DNA from 3 places in the Streptomyces sp. NPDC050509 genome. Region 3 is predicted to be linked to each of the others. Evidence: riboswitches for the same ligand, from Rfam matches in the RefSeq annotation. Region 3 holds a riboswitch; each other region holds the start of a gene.
What was found. A riboswitch is a leader RNA that binds a small molecule or an ion and turns the genes downstream of it on or off. The one in region 3 is predicted to bind cobalamin.
Positions count from the first base shown of each region.

Region 1: another riboswitch for cobalamin. It lies ahead of ACIBJC_RS09365 (CbtB-domain containing protein); the one in region 3 lies ahead of metE (5-methyltetrahydropteroyltriglutamate--homocysteine S-methyltransferase).
Region 2: another riboswitch for cobalamin. It lies ahead of ACIBJC_RS30450 (cobalamin biosynthesis protein); the one in region 3 lies ahead of metE (5-methyltetrahydropteroyltriglutamate--homocysteine S-methyltransferase).

Region 1 covers NZ_JBITHL010000003.1:50,620-55,884, reverse strand. The annotation lists partial or broken gene ACIBJC_RS09385 (N-acetylmuramoyl-L-alanine amidase) at 1-57, shown strand, start outside; gene cobM (precorrin-4 C(11)-methyltransferase) at 142-921, opposite strand; gene cbiE (precorrin-6y C5,15-methyltransferase (decarboxylating) subunit CbiE) at 918-2,213, opposite strand; gene ACIBJC_RS09370 (CbtA family protein) at 2,470-3,318, opposite strand; gene ACIBJC_RS09365 (CbtB-domain containing protein) at 3,364-3,603, opposite strand; cobalamin riboswitch at 3,641-3,798, opposite strand; gene ACIBJC_RS09360 (histidine phosphatase family protein) at 3,820-4,488, shown strand; gene ACIBJC_RS09355 (GlsB/YeaQ/YmgE family stress response membrane protein) at 4,588-4,851, opposite strand; gene ACIBJC_RS09350 (TIGR03086 family metal-binding protein) at 4,935-5,265, opposite strand, start outside.
Region 2 covers NZ_JBITHL010000012.1:58,247-63,511, forward strand. The annotation lists gene ACIBJC_RS30430 (alpha/beta hydrolase) at 1-243, opposite strand, end outside; gene ACIBJC_RS30435 (class II aldolase/adducin family protein) at 397-1,107, opposite strand; gene ACIBJC_RS30440 (anion permease) at 1,248-2,531, shown strand; gene ACIBJC_RS30445 (hypothetical protein) at 2,544-2,807, shown strand; cobalamin riboswitch at 2,927-3,047, shown strand; gene ACIBJC_RS30450 (cobalamin biosynthesis protein) at 3,084-4,091, shown strand; gene ACIBJC_RS30455 (cobyric acid synthase) at 4,088-5,265, shown strand, end outside.
Region 3 covers NZ_JBITHL010000021.1:35,514-40,778, reverse strand. The annotation lists gene ACIBJC_RS37300 (ArsR/SmtB family transcription factor) at 112-453, shown strand; gene ACIBJC_RS37295 (ATP-binding protein) at 450-878, shown strand; gene ACIBJC_RS37290 (pyridoxamine 5'-phosphate oxidase family protein) at 891-1,289, opposite strand; gene ACIBJC_RS37285 (EF-hand domain-containing protein) at 1,613-2,149, shown strand; gene ACIBJC_RS37280 (SAM-dependent methyltransferase) at 2,221-3,069, shown strand; cobalamin riboswitch at 3,172-3,370, shown strand; gene metE (5-methyltetrahydropteroyltriglutamate--homocysteine S-methyltransferase) at 3,533-5,265, shown strand, end outside.

The sequences.
Region 1 (5,265 bases), on a different contig from region 3:
GGGTTCGGGATGCCCGGCATGCGCGACCGGATCGCCGGGCGGCTGAAGACCTCCCCGCCCAAGAAGTGAGCGTCGGCGGGACACGGTGACGGCGGGACACGGAGCGCGCCTCCGTGTCCCGCCGTTCCCGTGCGAAAGGGGTCAGCCCGGAGAGCACTCATGGCCGCCGTCCCCGTCCCCGTCCCGGTCCCGGTCCGCCGAGTACAGGTGGCTGTCCCTGAACTGCTCCGCGCCCAGCGTCCTGCCCACCATGATCACCGCCGTACGCACCACACCCGCCGCCTTCACCTGCGCGGCGATGGAGTCCAGCGTGCCCCGCAGCACCAGTTCGTCGGGGCGGCTGGCCATCGCCACCACCGCCGCCGGGCAGTCCGCGCCGTAGTGCGGCAGCAGTTCGTCCACCACCCGGTCCACGTACCGCGCCGCCAGGTGCAGCACCAGCAGCGCGCCGCTGCGCCCCAGCGTCGCCAGGTCCTCGCCCTCCGGCATCGGGGTGGCCCGCTGGGCGATCCGGGTCAGGATCACCGTCTGGCCGACCGTCGGTACGGTCAGCTCCCGCTTGAGCGCGGCTGCCGCCGCCGCGAACGCCGGTACGCCCGGCACCACTTCGTACGGCACGCCCGCCGCGTCCAGCCGCCGCATCTGCTCGGCGACGGCGCTGAAGACGGACGGGTCGCCGGAGTGCAGCCGCGCCACGTCATGGCCCTCGCCGTGCGCCCTGACCAGCTCGGCGGTGATGCCGTCGAGGTCCATCCTGGCGGTGTCGATCAGCCGCGCGTCCCGCGGGCAGTCGGCCAGCAGTTCGCGCGGGACGAGGCTGCCCGCGTACAGGCACACCCGGCACTCGGCCAGCCTGCGGGCGCCGCGCACCGTGATCAGGTCGGCGGCGCCGGGTCCGGCGCCGATGAAGTACACCGTCATCGTTCGTCTCCTGGTCCTGATCCTGGTCCTGGTCCTGGTCCCGCCCCTGACCCTGTTCCTCCGGCCGGGGCCACCGGTTCCTTCGATGTCTTCGTGACCGCCCACTGCGTGACCGGCATCGCCTGCCGCCACCCCGTGAAGCCGCCGACCGGCACCGCGTGCGCGACCGCCAGCCGTACCAACTCCCCGCCGAACCGCCGGTACCGGTCGGCCAGCAGCGCCTCGGACTCCAGCGTCACCGTGTTCGCGACCAGCCGGCCGCCCACGGGCAGCGCCTCCCAGCAGGCGTCGAGCAGCCCCGGTGCGGTCAGCCCGCCGCCGATGAACACCGCGTCGGGTACGGGCAGCCCGGCCAGCGCGGCGGGCGCCGCGCCGACGGCGACGCGCAGCCCGGGGACGCCGAGCGCCCGCGCGTTACGGCCGATGCGCTCGGCGCGCGCCGGATCGCGCTCCACCGACACCGCACGGCAGGACGGGTGCGTACGCATCCACTCGACCGCGATGGACCCGGACCCGCCGCCGATGTCCCACAGCAGCTCCCCGGGCTCGGGGGCCAGCGCGCCCAGCGTGGCGGCGCGCACATGGCGCTTGGTGAGCTGGCCGTCGTGCTCGTACGCCGTGTCCGGCAGCCCGGGTACGGCGCCCAGGCGCGGCGCCCCGGGCGCGCGGCGGCAGTCGACCGCCACGACGTTGAGCGGGTCACCGGCGGGCTCGTCCCACGCGTCGGCGGTGGCGGTGAGGTGCCGCTCCCGGTCCGACCCGAGCTGTTCGAGTACGTGCATCGGGCTCGGCCCGTAGCCGCGCGCCCGGAGCAGCTCCGCCACCTCGGCCGGCGTCGCGGCCCCCGCGCTGAGCACCAGCACCCGGCGGCCGTCGTGCAGCGCGGCGGTGAGCCGGTCGGCGGGACGGCCGACGAGCGTGACGACCTCCGTGTCCTCCACCGGCCAGCCGAGCCTGCCGCAGGCGTACGAGACGGACGACGGATGCGGCACCACCCGCAGCGCGGCGGCGCCGACGACCTCGCCGAGCGCCCGCCCGATCCCGTAGAACATCGGATCCCCGCTGGCCAGCACCGCGATACGGCGCCCGGCGTGCGCGGCGAGCAGGCCGGGCACGGCGGGGCGCAGCGGGGACGGCCACGCCACCCGCTCCCCCGCGCACTCGCTCTGCGGCAGCAGGCCGAGCTGCCGGCCGCCGCCGATCACCACGTCCGCGCCGCGCAGGGCGTCCCTGGCGTCGCCGGAGAGCCCGGCCCAGCCGTCAGCGCCGATCCCGACCACGGTCACCGGCATGCCGGGCGGGGACGGGGGCGATGGCGCATCAGGGGGCGGGACACTCACTGCCGTACACCTCTGAACTGGGAGAAGACCGACCTCGCACTCTACTGTCCGCCCACCCCTGGCCCCGCGACGGGCCCCGCGACAAGTGCTCCGGGACCCGGTGGCGCGATGCCCGCCAGCAGCGCCCGTACCGTCTCCCGCGCGGACGTCGCCCGCGCCATGCTGGACTTCATGGCGGCGCCGGAGACGGTCCGCCACGTGGTGGGCGTCAGCGACTGACCTCCCCCACGGCCCCCGCGCCGACCCCTTCGGAAGCCGAAGCGGAAGACGAAGCCGAAGCAGAAGCCGAAGCGGGATCCGTCCGCGGCCGGAGCGCCTTCTCGGCCAGCGCCCCGAAGATCAGCCCGAAGGCCGTCCACAGCAGCGCCTGCACACCGAGCGACGCGAGCCGGAACTCCCACAGCAGCGCGGCGGGGAAGGACGCGGGAACGGCGTCGGTGTTGGCGGGCAGCACCAGACACGCGAGGGCCACGGCGGCCACGTAACCGCCTCCCGCGACGAGCGACGCGTTCCAGTTGCCGAGCCGCGGCGCCAGCCGTCTGCCCGCGATGACGGCGGCGACCGCCAGCAACACGCTGAGCAGGATCATCAGGAAGAACAGCGTGGTGCGTTTCCCGATGGTGTCCGGGCTGCCGACGGCGGGCGGCGCCGCCGGATACTTCAGGAACGGCACCAGATAGACGGTGGTGAAGGCGGCCCCCGCGACCAGCGCGGCGGTCGCCCGCGGACCGAACCGGCCGATCCTGCCCAGGCTCACGGCGAAGACCAGCGAGGCGATACCGCCCAGGGCCACCCCGTACACCAGCACGCCGGTGGCGAGCCCGAACGTCGACTGGACCGGCCTGCTGACCAGTTCCTCCTCTTCCTCCTCGGCCGCGGCGGAGTCCCCCGCCGCGCCGTGCTGATGCGCCGGGGCGGACCGGGCCTCCTCCTGCGCGATGGAGTCCCGTACGGACGGCTCACCCGCGAAATAGGCCAGCGTGAAGGCGAGAAGCCCTGCCAGCACGCCCGCGACCATGCCGCGGACCAGGAGGTTTCTGACGGTGGAGGCATGCATGCGCGTATATCTCCGTTATCTCCGTGCTCCGTGGTCGCCGTCAGGTCAGTGGCAGGGGAAGCCGAGGAGATGACGGCCGTCGTGCACCCACTCGTGCACACCGGCACCGGAGATCACCGACGTCGCGCCCTGCTCGGCGCCGACGAAGTAGAGCAGCACCAGCATCAGGGTGCCGACGAAGACCGCCCACGGCAGAACGGCGCGCAGCGGAAGCGGAGCCGGAACGGCGGCGGTGGACGAGGTGGGCGAAACGGCCGTGGTCGTGGGCGCTATGGACTGAGCCATGGCACATCCTCCTTGGGGAACTCGCGTCCCGTTGCATGGAGCTCGAACGACGGCCTTCGGGTCTGACTCACCGGACCCCCGCCGCGTGGTGACGCGGCCGGCACCCGGCATACAGTGGCGCGACCGTGCCGGAATCTCACCGGACTTCCGTCTCGCCGTCGTGGATATCGACGTGAAGGTACCGCGAACCGGCAGACGGGCCAAGGGGGCCTTGTCATGACGATCCGCGTCCTGCTCATCTCACCCGCCATGGGACCGGCCCTGCGCGCGGCCCGCTTCGGCGAGGAACCCCAGGAACCCGAGCAACCGGAGGCGCCCGGCACCCCCGGGACCGGGCCGGGGAGCGCGGTGGACGCCGCCGGGGTGCGTCGGACCGAAGCCGTACGGGAGGACTTCCTCCGTACCGCCCGCCCGTCCGCCGTGTACGTCTCGCCCTCGCCCCGCTGCCGTACGACCGCCGGCCTGCTCGGCCTGGACGCCCGGCCGCTGACCGACCTCGCGCCGTGGGCGATGGGCCGCTGGCAGGGCAGGACCCTCGACGAGGTCGCCGCCGAGGAACCGCGGTCGGTGAGCACCTGGCTCACCGACCCGGCCGCCGCGCCGCACGGCGGGGAGTCCCTGCTCGCGCTGTACGCCCGCGTCGGCCGGTGGCTCGACGCGCTGGACCCCGGCACGCCCCGGGTGGTCGCCGTGACCGAACCGGACCTCGTCCGCGCCGCCGCCGTCCACGCCCTCGGCGCGCCCGCCGGGGCGTTCTGGCGGTTCGACGTACGGCCGCTGACCGTCACCGAACTCACCGGGCGGGACGGCCGCTGGAACCTGCTCGGCGGCCGTCCGCTCACCGGCGGCCCGCTCACCGGCGAGGAGTCCGGACAGGAGATCTGAGGGCCGGCGGACCTGAGGGCCGACCGATCCGAAGGTCAGCCGATCTGAGGCTCAGCGGATCCGGGGGTCAGCGGCTCCGGGGGGCAGCGGCTCCGGGGGTCAGCCGCGGCCCTTGGCGCGGTCCAGCGCGGCCACACCCACGGCCGCCAGGCCGACCTGGATGACCAGCTCGATCCAGTCGAAGCCCCTGGTGTCCGCGACGCCGAACGCCGCCGCGACGAACGTACCGACCAGCGCCGCGACGATACCCACGGCGATGGTCCACAGCATCCCGATGCGCTGGCGCCCGGGCACCACGAGCCGTCCGAGCACACCGATGACGATGCCGACGACGATGGCGACGAAAATGCCGGATATCTCCATGTCCCCTCCTCTTCGCCCATTACTGCCGAAAGTGCGAAAGTGGTACTCGTCGACCGTGTGCCCGCCTTACGGACGCCGAACCCTCAGCCTCGCGGCGACGTCCAGTAGGGGTCGCGTCCGGTCAGCGCCAGCAGTACGTCGAACGCGGCGGCGTCCTCCGCCACCGCCACCGGCTCCCCGAACACCCCCATCTTCCGGGCCGTCGGCGCCAGCGCCCCGAACTCCGCGACCAGCACCCCGACGAGCGACGCGTCCGGCTCGTACGGCTGCCCCGTCGCCCGCGCCAGATCCCACGCGTGCACCGTCAGGTCCCCGAGCACCATCGAGCCGACCGTCCTGGCCGGCAGCCCCATCGCCCCCGACGTGCCCTCCTCGGCGCCCGGCGCGTCCCAGGCGTCGACGAGCCGCACCGTC
Region 2 (5,265 bases), on a different contig from region 3:
GACGGCGTGCACGCCCGCCCCCTCGATCCCGTACGTTCCGGGGCGCAGGGAGGCGAGCGAACGGGTCAGGGTGACCTGTCCGGCGGCGATGGCGTGCACGGTGATCTTCGGGTCGCTGGGCAGGGGCCGCCCCGGCGGTGCCTTGAGCGCGGCATCGCTGGCGTACCGGCCGGCCGCGACCGCAGCCGCGCCGACCCCGAGCACTGTGGTGACGGCCGCTGCCGTCGCTGTAGCCGGGCGCACGCTCCCAGTGTCACCACCCGCGCCGGACCCGGCCAGCGGGCGGGGGCCGTCGGGGGCGGAAGGCGGACCCCGCCCGGCGCGGGCGCCACGGGTCCGGCGCCGCGGGTCCGGCGCCACGGCCTGCGGGCCCGCGCACCGGTGCCCGTCCCGGGGTCAGCTCCGCTGGCCGTAGCCCCGTAGCTTCTCCCCCACCTCCCGGACCTGCTCCTCCGACAGCAGCGAGGGCCGGTGTCCCGGCACCGCGCTCGCCGTGAGCCAGAGCTGGCACATCCATTCGAGCTGGGCGGTGCGGTCGTACGCCTGGGCGAGGGTGTCGCCGTACGCCACCGTGCCGTGGTTCCGCAGCAGGCAGGCCGTACGGTCCTCCAGGGCCTCGCACATCCCGCGGGCCAGCTCCTCCGAGCCGTACAGCGCGTACGGGGCGACGCGGACCGGGCCGCCGAGGGCCGCCGCCATGTAGTGGATCAAGGGGAGCTCGGGGACGAGGGTGGAGACCGCGGTGGCGTGCACGGCGTGGGTGTGGACCACGGCCGTCGCGGACGTGTCGCGGTAGACGGCCAGGTGTAGAGGGAGTTCGCTGGTGGGGGTGAGGGTGCCGAGCACCTGCCGTCCCGCGAGGTCGACCGCGATCGCGTCGCCGGGGGTGAGCCGGTCGTACGGCACTCCGCTCGGGGTGACGAGAATCAGCTCGCCGACCCGCACCGAGACATTGCCGGAGGTGCCGACGACGAGCCCCTCCGCCGCCGTTCTCCGGGCGGTGTCGACCAGCTCCGTCCAGGCCCGCTCCAGGGCGCCCCGCTCGACCGCCGACTCACCCTGTCCGCCGGTCAGTTCACCTTGCTCGCCGGTCCGCTCATCCGTCATACGCCGATCCTGCCAGGCGTCGCGGACATCTCCACGGAGTGGGTCACTCCGTAGACCCGCCCAGTTCATCTTCCGTTCACTCTGACTCCCTACGTTCACCGAGGCCACCGACGTCGAACGATTGCCTGGGTCCTGGGTCAATGGAACACATCACGCTGCTGCTCGCGATCGTGATCGTGACAGCTCTCGTGTTCGATTTCACGAACGGTTTCCACGACACCGCCAACGCGATGGCGACGACCATCTCGACCGGCGCTCTGAAGCCCAAGGTCGCGGTGGGTATGTCCGCGGTCCTGAATCTCGTCGGCGCGTTCCTGTCCGTGGAGGTCGCCAAGACGATCTCCGGCGGGCTCATCAACGAACAGGGCATCAGAACTGAAGTGATCTTCGCGGCGCTCGTCGGCGCCATCCTGTGGAATCTCTTCACCTGGCTGCTCGGACTCCCGTCCAGCTCCTCCCACGCGCTCTTCGGCGGCCTGATCGGCGCCACCCTGATGTCCGTGGGCGCCTCCGGCGTCAACGGCGGTGTGGTCGTCACCAAGGTCCTGATCCCCGCGCTCGCCGCCCCCGTGGTCGCCGGGCTCGCCGCCCTGCTGGCGACGAAGCTGACGTACCGGATCGGCCGCGACACGGACGACAAGGCCACCGCCAAGGGCTACCGGGCCGGGCAGATCGCCTCCGCCGGGCTCGTCTCGCTGGCCCACGGCACCAACGACGCGCAGAAGACCATGGGCGTCATCACGCTCGCCCTGGTCACCGGCGGCGTCCTCGCCCCCGGCTCCAACCCGCCCCTGTGGGTCATCGTCTCCGCCGGGATCGCCATCGCGCTCGGCACGTACCTCGGCGGCTGGCGCATCATCCGCACCATGGGCACCGGCCTCACCGACCTCCAGCCGCAGCAGGGCTTCGCCGCCCAGACCAGCGCAGCGACGGTCATCCTGGCCTCCTCGCACCTGGGCTTCTCGCTCTCCACCACGCAGTCCTGCTCCGGTGCCGTGATGGGCGCCGGGCTCGGCCGCAAGGGCGGAGTGGTGCGCTGGTCCACCGCCACCCGGATGTTCGTCGCCTGGGGGCTGACGCTGCCGGCCGCCGGTCTGGTCGCCGCGGGCGCCGAGTTCCTGACCGGCCAGGGCACCTGGGGCATCGCCGTCGTCGCGGTCCTGCTGGTCGCGGGCTCCGCCGGGATCTGGCTCGCCTCGCGCCGCCGTCCGGTCGACCACACCAACGTCACCGCCGGGACCGGCGCCGACACGGACACCGACCTCGCCGCCGAGCCGGCCGGAGTGGTGACCACCGCCATCGCGGCCGTCACCCCGCCTCCCCCGGCGGGCGCCCCCGGCCAGGACCTCTCGACCACCATCCCGGCCCCCGCGGCCACCACCCCGGGCCAGACCGGCGAGCCGGCCCGCCCCGCCACGGTGTAAGGAAGCGACCGTATGAACATCGACTGGGCAGCACTCGGCTCCGTCTTCGGCGTCAGCCTCGTGGCGACCGTCGCCCTCGTGGGCCTCTTCACCCTCGGCATCGTGGGCCTCGCCAAGCGGGGTTCCACGGCCCCCCAGGGCCCGGCCGGCACCTCGGCCGCCGCCTCCACCCCCGCCACCGGCTCCGCACCCCTCGCGGCCCGCGCCGGCGCCTACCTGTGCTTCGCGCTCTGCGTCGGGGCCGTCGCGTACGGGATCAGTCTCATCGTGGCCTGAGCCCACGAGCGGCCCTCAGAGGAGCCCCGCATCGGCCGACCGGTCCGATGTGGGGCTCCGCACACTGTCCCGTCGCAGGTCAAGGATGAGTTGACGGGTGTTGCACGGCGTGGTGGACTTCCGAGGCCATTGACGACGGCAGTAGAGGAAGCCGGTGCGAATCCGGCGCGGTCCCGCCACTGTCACTGTGAGTCTCGCCTCCAGGAGCCAGGAACTCTCGCCGTCGCACTACGTACGTCGAACCGGGGCGCGGACCCTGAGTGAGGACACTTCGCCATGCCTGGCTGCGGTTCCGCCGCGCGCGGCGGTTCAGCCGCCCCTGCCGCCGAGCGGGTCTTCGCGTACGGCGCCACCCTCGGCCTGCTGGGCGACCGGCTGTTCGGCGATCCGCGCCGGGGACATCCGGTGGCCGCCTTCGGGCGGGCCGCCGGGGCCGTCGAGCGCGCGCTGTGGCACGACCACCGCGGCTGGGGCGCGCTGCACACCGCGCTCTGCGCCGGAGGCGCCGCCGGGGCCGCGGCCCTGGCCGCCACCGCGGTACGCCGCGGCCCCGCCGCCTCCGTGGCGCTGACCGCCGCCGCCACCTGGTCCGTGGTCGGGGGCACCTCGCTGGGCCGCGAGGCGCGGGCCGTCGGCGCGGCGCTGGCCGCCGGGGACCTCGAAGGCGCCCGGCGGCGCCTGCCGCATCTGTGCGGGCGCGACCCGTACTCCCTGGACGAGGCGCAGATAGCGCGCGCCGTCGTGGAGTCCGTCGCCGAGAACACCTCCGACGCCGTCGTGGGCGCCCTGGTGTGGGGCGCGGTCGCCGGGGCGCCGGGGCTCGTCGGGTTCCGCGCCGTGAACACGCTGGACGCGATGGTGGGCCACAAGAGCGAGCGTTACCGCCGGTTCGGCTGGGCGTCGGCCCGCCTCGACGATGTCGTGGGGTGGCCGGGGGCCCGGCTGACCGCCGCGCTGGCCGTCGCCGCCGGGGCGGACAGGCGCGGCGCGCTGCGGGCCGTACGGCAGGACGCGCACCGCCATCCGAGCCCCAACGCGGGCCCGGTGGAGGCGTCGTTCGCCGGGGCCCTGGGCGTACGCCTCGGCGGGACGCTCACGTACGGCGGGCGGGTGGAGCACCGGCCCGTCCTGAACGGCAGGGGGCGCCCGGTCGGGGTCCCGGACATCGAGCGCGCCGTGCGGCTGGCCCGCCGGGTCAACGTGCTCGCTCTCGCGGCCTGTGTCACGGGCCGCCTCGTGTACGGCGCGGTGCGCGCGGCCGGGACCACCAGGAGGCGTGGATGAGCCGGAACAGCGGCGGCACCGGGCTCGGCGGAGGGCTGCTGATCGCCGGCACGACCTCCGACGCGGGCAAGAGCGTCGTCACGGCGGGGATCTGCCGCTGGCTGGTGCGCCGGGGCGTGAAGGTGGCGCCGTTCAAGGGCCAGAACATGTCGCTGAACTCGTTCGTGACACGCGAGGGCGCCGAGATCGGGCGCGCCCAGGCGATGCAGGCGCAGGCCGCGCGCGTGGAGCCGACCGCGCTGATGAACCCCGTCCTGCTGAAGCCGGGCAGCGACCGCAGCAGCCAGGTGGTGCTGATGGGCAAGCCCGTCGGGGAGCTGAGCGCCCGGGGCTACCACGGGGGACGGCAGGAGGCACTGCTCGGGCCCGTGCTGGCGTGCCTGGAGGAGCTGCGGTCCACGTACGACGCCGTGATCTGCGAGGGCGCGGGCAGCCCGGCCGAGATCAATCTCCGTCGTACCGACATCGTGAACATGGGGATCGCGCGGGCCGCGCGGCTCCCGGTGGTCGTGGTCGGGGACATCGACCGGGGCGGGGTCTTCGCGTCCTTCTTCGGGACGACCGCGCTGCTGAGCCCCGAGGACCAGGCGCTGGTCGCCGGGTATCTCGTCAACAAGTTCCGGGGAGATGTCTCGCTGCTGGAGCCGGGGCTCGACATGCTCCGGGGGCTGACCGGGCGGGCGACGCTCGGGGTGCTGCCCTTCCGGCACGGTCTGGGCATCGACGAGGAGGACGGTCTGCGGGTCTCGCTGCGCGGCGCCGTGCGCGAGTCGGTGGTGGCTCCCCCGTACGGCGCGGACGTGCTGCGGATCGCGGTCTGCGCCGTACCGCTGATGTCGAACTTCACCGATGTGGACGCGCTGGCGGCCGAGCCCGGGGTCGTGGTGCGGTTCGTGGACCGTCCCGAGGAGCTGGCCGACGCCGACCTGGTGATCGTGCCGGGCACGCGCGGCACGGTGCGGGCGCTGGCGTGGCTGCGGGAGCGCGGGCTGGCCGACGCGCTGGCCCTGCGGGCCGCCGAGGGCCGCCCCGTGCTGGGGATCTGCGGCGGCTACCAGATCCTCGGCGAGCGGATCGACGACGAGGTGGAGTCCCGGGCGGGTGAGGTGGCCGGGCTCGGACTGCTGCCCGTACGCGTCAGGTTCGAGCGGGAGAAGACCCTCGCGCGGCCGGT
Region 3 (5,265 bases):
CGGCCGTTCCACCTCCCCCAGGAATTGCAAACTTCTGCAATTGCCTAGATGCTGTACGGGCCGTGCGCCCCGGCGTGGGGGCGGTGCGGCGAGAGGGAGAGCGAGGGTTTCGTGGGGGTTCCGCTGTACCAGGCGAAGGCGGAGTTCTTCCGGATGCTGGGGCATCCGGTGCGCATCCGGGTACTGGAGCTGCTCCAGGACGGCCCGATGCCCGTACGGGACCTGCTCGCCGAGATCGAGATCGAGCCCTCCGCGCTCTCCCAGCAACTGGCCGTGCTGCGCCGCTCCGGGATCGTCACCTCCAGCCGCGAGGGCCCGACCGTCGTCTACGAACTGGCGGGCGGAGACGTCGCGGAACTGCTGCGGGCCGCGCGGCGGATCCTGACCGAGATGCTGGCCGGTCAGCACCAACTCCTGGAAGAACTACGGGAATCCGAGGTCTCCGCGCGATGACCCGGCGCATCGCCCCGCTGCCCCACCGCCATGTGCTGACGCTCCCCGCCAAGCCCGCGGCCGTACGGACGGCACGCGAGACCACCCAGCAGTTGCTGGCCGAGTGGGGCATCAGCCCGCACCATCCCACCGTCGACGCGGCCCTGTTGATCCTGAGCGAACTGGTCACCAACAGCGTCAGGCACGCCGCGTCCGTCTCCCCCAGCCTCACCGTCAGCTACGCGGCCGGCCACGACACCCTCGTGTTCGCCGTCCACGACCGCCACCCCTATCAGCCCTCCCTGCGTACCACGACCGGCACGGACACCGGCAACAAGGGGCTGGCCACCGTCGTCGAACTCACGTCCAGCCTCGCGGGCTCCGCGGTCGTACGCCAGGACGGGGACGGCGGAGGCAAGAGCATCTGCATCACGCTCCCGCTCTGACCCCAGGAAGCCTCAGACCCTTCCCATGGCCCGGGTCACGGTGATCTCGATCGCCACCCGCTCCGGGTTGACGCGGGGCGGCTTGTAGCGCCGGGTGTAGCGCCGTTCCGCCTCGGCGACCGCTTCCGGGTCGCGGTTGACCACGGCGGTCCCTTCGAGCGTGGCCCACCGTGCTCCGTCGAACTGGCTGACCGCGACGTACGCGTCAGGCCCCGCCGCGATGACGTTCCGGGCCTTCGCCGTCGCACCGCCGGTGATGACGCGGGCGATACCGGCCGACGGATCGTAGGTCACCCCTACGGGCACCAGATGCGGGGTGCCGTCGGGGCGGCGGGTGGCCAGCAGGCACACATGGCGCTCCTCCCAGAACGCGAGAAAGGCCGGATCCGCGAGCAGGGTGCGTGATGCCATGGGGGACGTCTTTCGGGACGGGCGGGAGGGGACGTGTCCGTCCCCCGGCGGAGCGGGTGGCCCGCCCACCCCATGCTACGTGCGGAGAACCGGACGCCGACGGACGCCAATGGACAAGGCCGGACGAGGCCGGACCGGCGGAACGCCTTCGCTTTCCAGGACCGCGGCCTTTCATGCACCGGCCCGCGTATTGCCCTCGTTCGTGTGCACGCGACGGCCTTTCCCGACCGCCGCCCCCACGCCGACCGGATAGTGAGGGGACAGCGGCCCAACGACCCGGAAGCCCGGAAGACCCGGAAGCCCGGAAAGCAGAGGTGAGCGCCATGCGTACCGTCGAGGCGACCAACCGTGTCCAGCTCGTCTTCTCCCTGTTCGACGCGGACGGGAACGGCCTGCTGGAGGCCGACGACTTCGCGTTGATGGGGAGCCGCGTGGTCTCGGCGGTCCCCACGGCCGGTGGCGCCAGGAAGCAGGCGATGCTCGACGCCTTCCGCCGGTTCTGGACGACGCTCGTCACCGAGCTGGACGCCGACGGCGACGGACGGGTCAGCCAGGAGGAGTTCACCGCCTGTGTGCTGAATCCGGCGCGGTTCGACGCGGCGAGCGACGCGTTCGCCCGCGCGATGAGCGCGCTCGGCTCGCCGGAGGACGACGGACTCGTCGCGCGCCCCGCCTTCATGGCCGTGTTGACAGCCGTCGGCTTCCAACAGGCCAACATCGAGGCGCTGTTCGACGCCCTGGGGCCCACGGACGACGACCGCGTCGGGGTGGACGCCTGGGCGGAGGCCATCAGGGAGTACTACCGCCCCGAGAAGGCCGGCATCGCCGGGGACCACCTGACCGCGGGCGTGGCTCTGTGACCCCGTCCCTCGACGGCACGGCCCCGGAACGGGACCCCGACACGGCGGGCGGCGTGGGCCTGACCGCCCTCATGGTGGCCGCCGCGCGGGCCATCGAGACCCACCGGCCCGCCCCCCTGGCGCGGGACGAGTTCGCGGAGCACTTCGTCCGGGCGGCACCGGCCTCGGCCGGCTGGCCGGTCCGGGCGGACCAGGTGCCCGGGGGACACACGAACCCGTTCTGGGAACGGCTCGGCCGCTACTTCGCCGTACGCACCCGGGTCCTGGACGACCATCTGCTCCGTACGGTGGAGGCGGGCGTGCGCCAGGTGGTGCTGCTGGGCGCGGGCCTGGACTCCCGGGCGTTCCGGCTCGGCTGGCCGCCCGGCTGCGTGATCCACGAGGTCGACACCGCGGAGATGCTCGCCTTCAAACAGGCGGTGCTCGACCGGGCGGGGGCCGTCCCCACGGCCGACCGCAGACCGCTCGCGGCCGACCTCCGGTTCGACTGGGGCGACGCGCTGATCGACGCGGGCTTCGACCCGGCCGTACCGACCGCCTGGCTCGCCGAGGGGCTGCTGCTCTACCTCCCGGCGGCGGCCGAGCGGCACCTCATCGCGACGGTGGCCGGGCTGAGCACGGCCGGGAGCACACTGGCGTACGAGATCAAGGAGGTGGAGGGGGCGAAGGTGCGCGCCCACCCCCTCTACACCACGGCGAGGGAGCAGATCGGCCTCGACCTGCCGGCCCTCTTCGACCCGGAGCCGCGCCCCGCCTCGGCCGCCGCACTCGCCCGGCGGGGCTGGTCGGTCTCGGTCCGCTCCCCGTACGACTTCACCCGCCTCCACGACCACGGCCCCTTCCCCGAACCGGACGACCCGCTGGCGGCCAACCGCTGGATCTTCGCGGAGACGCCCGCCCCGCAGCCCGGAAGCGGATGACACCCCCGCAGGTCGGAGCTTCCTAGCGTCTGCGGAATGTGAACAAGTTCGGCCAAGGTTGGTCCACGGAGGCGTCCACGCTCTATCGTGGCGCGTGCAGCTGGTTCGCCCTGCCCTCCAGGCAGACGCGTCGTAAGAGGGAACCCGGTGGGAATCCGGGACTGCCCCGCAGCGGTGAGCGGGAACGACCGCCGTCATACGCACTGGATCCGCACGGATCCGGGAAGCGACGGCCAGTAGGTGTCTGCCTCGGCAGATGTGCCCGCGAGTCCGAAGACCTGCCCGTTGCCCGTACGCGACCGTTCGCGTACGGATATCCCGGTGACCTCGTGGGCGGGTCGGCGTACATACCGGACGGACGAGCGCGCCCGAGGCGCCGCACCGATCGTCGGGTCCCGTCACCCCTTCGCGCCCGCGTCCCGTCCCCGGGATGTTCAGGAGTCATCTCGCGAAGGAGATTTCCGTGACACCGAAGTCCGCAGCCGCGGCAGCACGAGCCACCGTGTACGGCTACCCCCGCCAGGGCCCGAACCGGGAACTGAAGAAGGCCGTCGAGGGGTACTGGAAGGGCCGCGTCACCGCGGAAGCCCTCCGGGAGACGGCGGCAGGTCTGCGCCGGGCGAACTGGCGGCAGATGGCCGACGCCGGCGTCCACGAGGTGCCGACCGGCGACTTCTCGTACTACGACCACGTCCTGGACACCAGCGTCATGGTCGGCGCCGTACCCGAGCGGCACCGTGCGGCCGTCACGGCCGACGCGCTCGACGGCTACTTCGCGATGGCCCGCGGCACCAAGGACGTGGCGCCGCTGGAGATGACGAAGTGGTTCGACACGAACTACCACTACCTCGTCCCCGAGCTCGGCCCCGACACCGTCTTCACCGCCGACTCCACCCGGCAGGTCGCCGAGCTGACGCAGGCCCTCACGCTCGGGCACACCGCCCGCCCGGTCCTCGTCGGCCCCGTCACGTATCTCCTGCTCTCCAAGCCCGCCCCCGGCGTGGCCGCCGACTTCGAGCCGCTGACCCTGCTGGACAGGCTGCTGCCCGTCTACGCCGAGGTCCTCGCCGACCTGCGCGCCGCAGGCGCCGAGTGGGTGCAGCTCGACGAGCCCGCGCTCGTCCAGGACCGTACGCGCGCCGAGCTGAACGCCGCCGCCCGCGCCTACCGCGACCTCGGCGGGGCGGCCGACCGGCCCAAGCTCCTGGTCGCCTCCTACTTCGACCGGCTCGGCGACGCCCTGCCCGTCCTGGCGAAGGCCCCCGTCGAGGGCCTGGCGCTGGACTTCACCGACGCCGGCGCCGCCAACCTCGAAGACCTCGCCGCCGCCGGTGGACTCCCCGGCAAGCGGCTCGTCGCGGGCGTCGTCAACGGCCGCAACATCTGGATCAACGACTACGAGAAGTCCCTCGCCACCCTGGGGACGCTCCTCGGCCTGGCCGACCGGGTCGACGTGGCCGCGTCCTGCTCCCTGCTGCACGTACCGCTCGACACCGCCGCCGAACGCGACATCGACCCGGGCGTCCTGCGCTGGCTCGCCTTCGCCCGGCAGAAGACCGCCGAGATCGTCACCCTGGCCACGGGGCTGGCCCAGGGCACCGACGCCATCGCCGCGGAGATCGCCGCCAACCGCGCCGACCTCGCCTCCCGTACGAACTCGGCGCTCACCCACGACCCGGCCGTACGGGCCAGGACCGCCGCCGTCACCGACGCCGACGGCCGCCGCTCGCAGCCGTACCCCGAGCGCGCCGCCGCCCAGCGCGCCCACCTCGCGCTGCCGCTGCTGCCGACGACGACCATCGGCTCGTTCCCGCAGACCGACGAGTTGCGCACCGCCCGCGCCGACCTGCGCGCGGGCCGGATCGACACGGCCGGTTACGAGGAGCGCATCAGCGCCGAGATCGGCGAGGTCATCTCCTTCCAGGAGAAGACCGGGATCGACGTCCTGGTCCACGGCGAACCCGAACGCAACGACATGGTGCAGTACTTCGCCGAACAGCTCACCGGCTACCTCGCCACCCGGCACGGCTGGGTGCAGTCCTACGGGACCCGCTACGTCCGCCCGCCGGTGCTGGCCGGCGACATCTCGCGCCCCGAACCGATGACGGTGCGCTGGACCTCGTACGCCCAGTCCCTCACCAACCGCCCCGTCAAGGGCATGCTGACCGGGCCCGTCACCATGCTCGCCTGGTCCTT